One region of the Acinetobacter yuyunsongii genome, then DNA from elsewhere that is predicted to be linked to it. Evidence: predicted binding sites of a transcription regulator. Region 1 holds the regulator's gene; each other region holds the start of a gene.
The links. Region 1 encodes PhoB, which activates phosphate uptake and scavenging genes when phosphate is short. Its sites were predicted from a motif close to TGTCATNAANCTGTCATAA; they were not measured.
Positions count from the first base shown of each region.

Region 2: a site for PhoB is predicted at 1,169-1,187, ahead of ABLB98_RS07110 (porin). Genes of this name have one in related genera too.
Region 3: a site for PhoB is predicted at 1,187-1,205, ahead of ABLB98_RS09530 (inorganic phosphate transporter). Genes of this name have one in related genera too.
Region 4: a site for PhoB is predicted at 1,183-1,201, ahead of ABLB98_RS06530 (NAD(+) kinase). Genes of this name have one in related genera too.

Region 1 covers NZ_CP157435.1:2,855,406-2,857,618, forward strand. Annotated here, with positions in the region: gene ABLB98_RS13675 (TetR/AcrR family transcriptional regulator) at 1-406, shown strand, start outside; gene phoB (phosphate regulon transcriptional regulator PhoB) at 658-1,368, shown strand; gene phoR (phosphate regulon sensor histidine kinase PhoR) at 1,377-2,213, shown strand, end outside.
Region 2 covers NZ_CP157435.1:1,488,789-1,491,001, forward strand. Annotated here, with positions in the region: gene ABLB98_RS07110 (porin) at 1-1,032, opposite strand, end outside; gene ABLB98_RS07115 (HIT family protein) at 1,284-1,697, opposite strand; gene ABLB98_RS07120 (YARHG domain-containing protein) at 1,785-2,054, opposite strand; gene ABLB98_RS07125 (NAD(P)-dependent oxidoreductase) at 2,212-2,213, opposite strand, start outside.
Region 3 covers NZ_CP157435.1:1,978,306-1,980,518, reverse strand. Annotated here, with positions in the region: gene metH (methionine synthase) at 1-813, opposite strand, end outside; gene ABLB98_RS09530 (inorganic phosphate transporter) at 1,252-2,213, shown strand, end outside.
Region 4 covers NZ_CP157435.1:1,367,844-1,370,056, reverse strand. Annotated here, with positions in the region: gene ABLB98_RS06535 (YeaC family protein) at 1-111, opposite strand, end outside; gene ABLB98_RS06530 (NAD(+) kinase) at 108-1,016, opposite strand; gene mrcB (penicillin-binding protein 1B) at 1,251-2,213, shown strand, end outside.

The DNA of each region.
Region 1 (2,213 bases):
GCAAAATTGTTTAACCCAAGCTGTGCTCATGGCTGCACCTGAACCTAAGAATATGGTCACGGCAGGTTTATCCGCATTATTAAGTGCAATTAAAGATGACCCTCGTATGGCACGAATTATTTATATCGATGCCATGTTGGTTCAAGATCTGCATAATCAAGCCACGATTCAGGAAACTTTGACCCAATTTGATCGTATTATTCAAGCATTCATGATGATTACCATGCCAAATGTGCCACAAAGTGGTGAAGAAGTTTCATTAATGGCAACAGGTTTAAATGGATATGTGACGCATATTATTATTCGTTGGGTTTCCGAAGGTTTTAAACAGCCCTTAGAAGATGTGTTATCTGCTTGTTGTGCTGTGTTTTTATCATTTATTGAAACCACCTCACAAAAAAATTAAAATCCTTTTACAGTTTTGTGACGAACAAAATAAAAAGGTTTCGATGGTATTAACCAAATGAATTCATTTGTTTTATTTGCAAACAACTTGTCATGATTTGGTCACTCCTCTGCCTTACAATTGTCACAATTTATTGCTAAAATTCGACTTTATTAAATCTTTTGCAATGATATTGTCATAATTAATCTTTGTAATAAGCCTGTCATAACAACAAAACGGTTCACCGTTACAGATTTTAAGGGTATTGCGCAGTGAAAGATGACTATATTTTAATTGTCGATGATGAGCTACCGATCCGCGAAATGATCCATACCTCTTTGGATATGGCAGGCTTCCAATGTTTACAAGCTGAGGATGCAAAACAAGCGCATCAGATTATCGTCGATCAGCGTCCTGCTCTTATTTTGCTGGATTGGATGCTACCGGGTGGTGTCAGTGGTGTAGATCTATGCCGTCGTCTCAAACGTGATGAAAACTTAGCTGAAATTCCTGTCATCATGCTGACAGCACGTGGTGAAGAAGACCATAAAGTGCAAGGGCTAGATGCGGGTGCAGATGATTACATGACCAAACCATTCTCTACACGTGAATTGGTTTCTCGTATCAAAGCTGTATTGCGTCGTGCAAATGCACTCAGTGGCGAAAAAGTCATTGATGCTAATGGCTTAATGCTTGATCCAGTCAGTCAGCGTGTGAGCTTTGGGAACAGTATTCTCGATATGGGTCCAACCGAATATCGTTTATTGGCTTTCTTTATGACGCACCCTGAACGTGCGTATACACGTGCACAATTACTGGATCAAGTTTGGGGCGGTAATGTCTATATCGAAGATCGTACTATTGACGTGCATATCCGACGTTTACGCAAAGTCTTAGAACCTTTCGGCGTAGATCGTTTTGTACAAACAGTACGTGGCACAGGCTATCGTTTTTCTACACGAGCTGATTTAGCAGCAGGTTAAAATCCTTTATGTATGAACCTTATCCCGTCCCTGAACTGGCACGTGAACATCAACGTTTCCGTCACAGCAATTTATGGACGTTTGCAAAACAAGATCTAAGACTGCTACTTTTTTTCTTATTGATTGCGAGCTTAATTGGATTCGGGGTTGGATACTTTTGGAGCTGTATTTTTGTCGCGTTTGTCGTTTTTTTTATACTCCAACTGCGCTCACTGTATTTAGTCAATGAGTGGATCTCAAATCGTCCCTATGATGTTCCCCCAAATCTAAGCGGTATTTGGGGTGCATTATTATTTAATGTCTATCGAGCGCAGCGACAAGAACGTATCGTTCAAGCCGAAATGGTAGGTTTGATTGATCGTGCTCAATCATCTCTGGTTGCATTAGCGGAAGCTGTCGTTTTGATTGATGACCAACATCAGATTGAATGGTGGAACCCTGCTGCCGAAAAGTTATTAGGCATCAATCCTTTAGATCGCGGACGTAATTTACTGGCTATTTTGCGTCAACCCAGCTTTATTGAATATTTTAATCATATCGATCAAGCACCTGATGGTATCCGTTTACAGGCTCAAATGGACGAAGACCGATATGTGCAAGTCAAGTTAACTCGTTTTGGTGGTGAAAGCCGCTTATTGGTGGCATATGACACTACTCGCGTACATAATCTTGAACAAATGCGTAAAGACTTCGTGGACAACATTTCTCATGAATTACGTACACCGCTCACCGTATTGAGTGGTTATATCGAAACATTTATCGATCAAGATGACATTACTCCTCGCTGGAAACGTGCTTTTACCCAAATGCAGTCGCAAACCAAACGCATGAATGCATTGGTGAAT
Region 2 (2,213 bases), 1.4 Mb from region 1:
AAGATCTTGTTTACGATCATCACGCCCATCAGCTTCTGTTTTAGCAGAGATATATTCTGCTTTTAACTTTACTGGTGTAGAAGGGATGATATATGCAGCCGTTACACCAAAAGCATTTTCTTTTAAGCCTTTAAATGAATTATTAGTGACTGTGTCTGGTTTCCCAGTTTCTTTAGTCGTTGTGATGACAGCCACAACATCATCTGTAGGCTTAGCTGTTTGCCATAATGCGCCAAATACCAAACCATCAACACCAATTGGGGTAAAGTCTAAAGAGCCTGTAACACGAACGGCATCAGCATAAACGCCAGTTAAGTTATGTGCACTAAATTTAGTTGCTACAGCACGGTTTGCAGCAACTGCCGCAGCTAAACCGACATCTTTATTTTCATACGTTAAAGATGCTGAAACACCATCACCAAAACCATCACGCGCATCTTTTAAACCATAGTTTGTAACTACAGTTGTTTCTTTAGTAACGCCAGCTGTTGAAGTTGTAGATGTTTTTGTAGTTGCAGATGTTGCTGCATTTTCACCTTGCTGGAACATGATGTTAAATGCTAAACCACCAAGTAATTTCTTATCAGTTTCAAAACCGATTACGTTATTTAAACGATCTTCACCAGCTAAAATAGCAGTCATATCTAGTTCGTTGTGATCGTTGAAAATATCTTGGTTATTTCCAGCAGCAGTTTTTAAGTAAGAATCAAAACGACCAACTTTCAACGTTGCAATACCATCAGCTTTAAGGCCAATGTAACGGTTACGCATACCAAGATCTGTACCATCACCGTCAGTATTTACTTGCCATTCAGCTAAATAAACTGCTGATAAATCATTCGTTAATTTTTCATCACCTTTCACACCAAGACGAGAAGCATTTGAGTTAATTTTTGTTACGCTTTCATCTTTAAAGCCATTTTTGTCGATTTGATCTAAAGTCACATTGAGCTTACCATACAATGTAGGTGCTGCTTGCGCTGCATTCATGGCTAAAGTTGCTACAGTAGCAGCAAGAAGCAATTTTTTCATTGAGATTTCTCCAAACACTTTTTGTAAATGGCTGATGCCTTAGTTACTGTTATAAGCTTGCTTGTGTACATAAAGTTACACAGCTCACTGACTTGTATGCAGTATCGGCAAACTTTGTGACAGATAAGTGAAAGAAAAATGACAGTTTGATGACGATTCATATTTAGTAATAATTATATTTGTTATTGATTTTTATATATTTAATAAATAAAAGTGGGGCGAAAAGCCCCATCGTATAGATAATTTTTTACTTACAGCACTGCTTTAATCTTTTCAGCAAAGGCTTTAATCTTTTCCTGATCACCCATTTGTGCTGCATGACGACCAAGTTCATGAACTGAGCTAGGAATCAAATGGAAGTGCACATGTGGAACTGTTTGCCCAGCAGCAACTCCTGAAAGTTGCATTAGTACGATCCCTTTAGCATCTAAAGCGGTTTCAATTGCTTTAGCTATCTTTTGAACAATTTGAATCGTATAGGCTGCTGCATCAGCAGGTAAATCCATCAAAGTAACAGCAGGTGTTTTAGGAATAACTAAAGCATGACCATCTGCTTGAGGCATAATATCCATAAAAGCGAGGACCTGATCATCTTCATAGATTTTGATTGCAGGTAGTTCGCCTCTTAAGATTCTTGCAAAAATATTTTGGTCATCGTACGCCATGATTAGTCCTTTAATATAATGAGATGAGAAGTTTTGCTTTTCAGACAAGAATAGAAAATAAACTGCTAAGACTTAAAAATAAGGCTTTTATTTGCAATTTAATTCTTTTTGACGCTCTTTAATTTCATCTAAGCGTTGTTGCTCTCTGTCAGAAAATTTAGGCTTTGTTGTATGGCAGTTTTCATTACCATATTTAGCCTTGGCATCTGCATCTTTAAAACAAAATCCTTTCGATGCATAGATGAGATTATAGTCATCTTGCAACTTTTTACATTCTTGTTCTGGTGTAGCTGCTTGAAGGTTAAAACCTGTAAGGCTTACCAATCCAACAAAAACTGCAACCGTAAACTTATTCATGAGGTATTCCTCTAGTTAAAAGGCATGAACTCAAATAAATTAAGAAAATATGTCTATTTTCACGATTTGACTTAAGTTCAACTACTAATATACGGTTTATGAATGAAATTTCAATGAAACTGTATTATTGGAGTGTAATTTTTATCACCTTGAGCTTTT
Region 3 (2,213 bases), 880 kb from region 1:
GTTTGGATGGGCAGAAACGAAAGTATCAGCTACATCAGCAATGGTTTTAACATGTGGACGCATCGCGTCTGCACCGAGCGCACAGTTAAAACCAATTGAGAGTAAGTCACCATGACGAACCGAGTTCCAGAACGCTTCTGCGGTTTGACCTGTTAAGGTACGACCAGATGCATCTGTAATAGTGCCTGAGATCATTAACGGCAGTTCATGACCGATTTGCTTGAACACCTCTTTTACCGCAAAGATCGCTGCTTTACAGTTGAGCGTATCAAACACGGTTTCAATCAAAAGAATATCGGCACCACCTTCGATGAGGGCATGTGTCGCTTCAATATAATTTTCTTTGAGTTCATCAAAGGTGATGTTACGGAAAGCAGGGTCATTTACATTGGGTGAAATGGAACAGGTACGAGAAGTTGGACCAAGGACACCTGCTACAAAACGCGGTTTATCTGGAGTTGAGTATTTGTCACAGGCCGCACGCGCTAAACGTGCTGCTTCACGGTTGATCTCTGGGACGAGGTCTTCCATGTGATAGTCCGACATTGAAACACGTGTGCCGTTAAAGCTGTTGGTTTCAATAATATCTGCACCTGCATCCAAATAAGCTTCATGGATGCCTTGAATAATGTGTGGTTGTGTGAGTACCAATAAATCATTGTTGCCTTTTAGGTCTGAGGCCCAATCTGCAAAACGTTCACCACGATAATCTTGTTCTTCTAATTTATGGCGTTGAATCATCGTCCCCATCGCACCATCAATAATTAGGATACGTTGCGCAAGAAGTGATTGTAGGGTGGTAAGCGTGGACATTCAGAAACCCCAGTCGATGATGAAGATAAAAAGCAGGGGCATTGTAACAGAAGCGAACAAAAAGCGCGTATTTTCAGCATCAGGATGATGTAATTCATCCAGTCAGGTTGAAAATGTCATAAAAGCTTCATGAAATTGCAATAATTTCGGTGAATAATGCCTAAAAACACAACGTATATTTCGGAATATGACAAATAAGTTTCACATTTTGTTGTGTTTGTTGCAAAATCAGACAAACAGGTTTTATTGAACTTATTTTTAATTAAGATATTGTTTTTGTTATATAAAAATAAAAATAATCTTGGTTTGAATCAAAAAAAACATAAAAAAATATAAGAAAAATATGAAAATTTGGCTTCATATGACAGTCCTTTGTCATATAATTGTCATAATTTAATTAAACAATACAGAGGATTTTATTATCCTCTTACCGTCTACATGAATTCTAATCTTCCTCCTGTTTCGGATTCACCGCTTGCCAGCTCTACGGCAAAATCGACGAATGTACATGTTCCTACACCGAAATTTTTTATGCCGGTGTTTTTAACAATTATTATTGCAACACTTATTTATATTGGTTTTCAGGTGAGTGCTGACTTAGCGCATGTACCACCTTTGAGTTTATATTCAGTTATTCTTCTATCCACGGCACTTTTCATTGCTTTAGGCTTTGAATTTGTTAATGGTTTCCACGATACAGCCAATGCGGTTGCCACCGTGATTTATACCAATGCATTACCTGCACCTGTTGCAGTGATGTGGGCTGGTTTCTGTAACTTCCTTGGGGTTATGGTCGCGAGTGGTGCTGTTGCTTACGGAATTATTGCATTACTTCCAGTTGAAATGATCATGAATGTCGGCAGTGGTGCTGGCTTTGCTATGGTTTTTGCACTGTTGATTGCAGCGATTCTGTGGAACTTAGGAACTTGGTTCTTAGGTATTCCTGCATCAAGTTCTCATACTTTGATCGGTTCGATCTTGGGTGTGGGGATCATGAATCACTTGTTAAATGCATCAACTGGCGCAACCAGCGGCATTGATATGGATCAAGTCATCAAAGTCGGAAAGGCATTGTTGTTTTCACCTTTGATCGGTTTTGCATTTGCAGCAATTGTATTCTTACTGGTTAAAAAAATCTTTAAGCGCCAATTGGAATTGTTCCAACCTCCTGTTGGTAACAAACCACCACCACCACTTATTCGTGCGATTTTAATCTTTACCTGTACGGGTGTAAGTTTTGCGCATGGTTCAAATGATGGTCAAAAAGGCATGGGCTTAATCATGTTGATTTTGATTGGTTTGGTTCCTTTGGCTTATTCATTGAATAAAAACTTAGATGCTCAACATCTACAATCATTCGAACAGCTTTCGGCTCAAACAGCGACAGTATTGAATGTCAA
Region 4 (2,213 bases), 1.5 Mb from region 1:
TTGCTCTTTGGTCAATGCAATACCATTTGGCCATTTACCAATTTCAACAGCAGTTTTCAGACGCTCAACAATTTCAGGATTTAAAATAGCGAGCATTTGTTCAATATTCATGAGTCATCCTGTTGAAAAGATTCAAAATCTTGATTCCAGCCCAGTTTAGTACGGCAAGCCATATAAAAATCATAACCAGGTGGATGTAATAAGCTTAGTTTAAACGGATGTTTACGAATATGCACCGTATCACCTACATTTAATGCAACACTATGTTGTCCATCCGCACTCACCATCGGTAAGACACGATTTTCACGGATGGTGATCTTAATCTCACTTTGCCCACCGACAACGATTGGACGAGATGATAATGTATGTGGATGCATTGGTACGAGTGCGATCGCATCCATACTTGGGTGTAGGATTGGTCCACCGCCTGAAAGCGAATAAGCGGTCGAGCCTGTTGGTGTTGAGACAATTAAACCATCACTGTGCTGACGATAAACATATTGCCCATCAATACTCAGCTCAAAATCAATCATATGAACCGATTTACCTGAGTGTAACACCACATCATTCAAGGCAATTGCATCATAAATGGTTTCGTTATTGGTGCGAACTTCCATTTCTAGCAAGAAACGTCGATCGAGTTGAAATTGACCTTGTAGTACCTGATCCAGTTTAAAAATTGCTTCTGCCGGCTTAATATCAGTTAAGAATCCGAGTCGACCACGGTTAATCCCAATAACGGGTGTATTGTATCTGACTAAAGCACGTGCCGCATGAAGTAAAGAACCGTCGCCACCCACAACGATCACCAAATCCACTACTTCACCTAATAAATTACGGCTCACGGTCTGACCATAACTATAAGGTACAAGTTTGGCTGTTTCCTGATCAAAAACGGGATTTAAGCCTAAAGTGATCAAATGATCATGAATTAAACATAACGTTTCTACTACAGAATTCTTATCTGGTCGCCCAATTAGACCAATATTTCGAAAGGATTTATGTGAAATTTGCACGAATAACTCAGCTCCACCGCGACTATTGACTATCATATCATTAACAATCAAATTTTCGTTGATGATTGATTAAAAAGTATAAAAATGTCTATTCGTTGTTTTTTTATACTATTAATGTCAACACCTTCTGAAAGTTTTTATTGCATGTTGCTATTTATTCACAGTTTTATGATTGCAAAATGACAATAAGCTATCGCATCATTACTCACATTGTTTCGGTTTTAACGCAAGTCTATGAAGTGTGAACGTGGTATTGGTTTTCTAGCACTAATTTTTTCAATTTTAGTGATTGGTGTGTTTATTGCCTTTAGTATCTATCTGATCCGTTTGGATAATATTATTCGCAATAAATTTGAAGGTCAGCGTTGGGATATTCCTGCCAAGGTATTTGCTCGTCCATTAGAAATCTATGCGAACGCCCCTATTACTCAAGAAAATTTTGTCCAAGAATTAAAATTATTGGGCTATAAAAATACCACGAACTATGAAAAGTCAGGAAGTTACATCATTCAAGGTAACCAAATGTATGTTCATACACGTGGTTTTGACTATGGTGATAGTAATGAACCTGAACAGGTGCTTGAGATTGCTTTCAATCAAGGTCAAGTCGGTGAAATTCGTTCCACTAAACCCTCTAGCACAGGCATTGCTCGTTTAGAACCTCTATTAATCGGTGGTATCTATCCACAACATAATGAAGACCGTGTCCTCATTAAGCTGAATAAAGTACCCAAAACACTAATTGAAGCGTTAATTTCAACAGAAGACCGAAATTTTTATCACCATCATGGTATTTCTATTCGAGGTACAGCACGTGCCTTAGTCAGTAATGCAACAGGTGGTCGACGTCAAGGCGGCTCGACATTAACCCAACAGTTAGTTAAAAATTTCTATCTTTCACCAGAAAAAACGCTCAAACGTAAAGTCAATGAAGCACTTATGGCGTTGTTGATTGAGCTGCATTACAGCAAAGATGAAATTCTAGAAGCCTATTTAAATGAAGTAAATTTAGGTCAAAATGGTAATTACTCAATTAACGGTTATGGCTTAGCTTCACAATTCTATTTTGGTTTACCTCTGAGTGAATTGAATATTTCCCAACAAGCCTTTTTAGTTGGTTTAGTACAGGGTCCAACTTTATATAATCCTTGGCGTAATCCTGAAGCGGCAAAAAAGCGCCGTGATGTTGTATTAAAC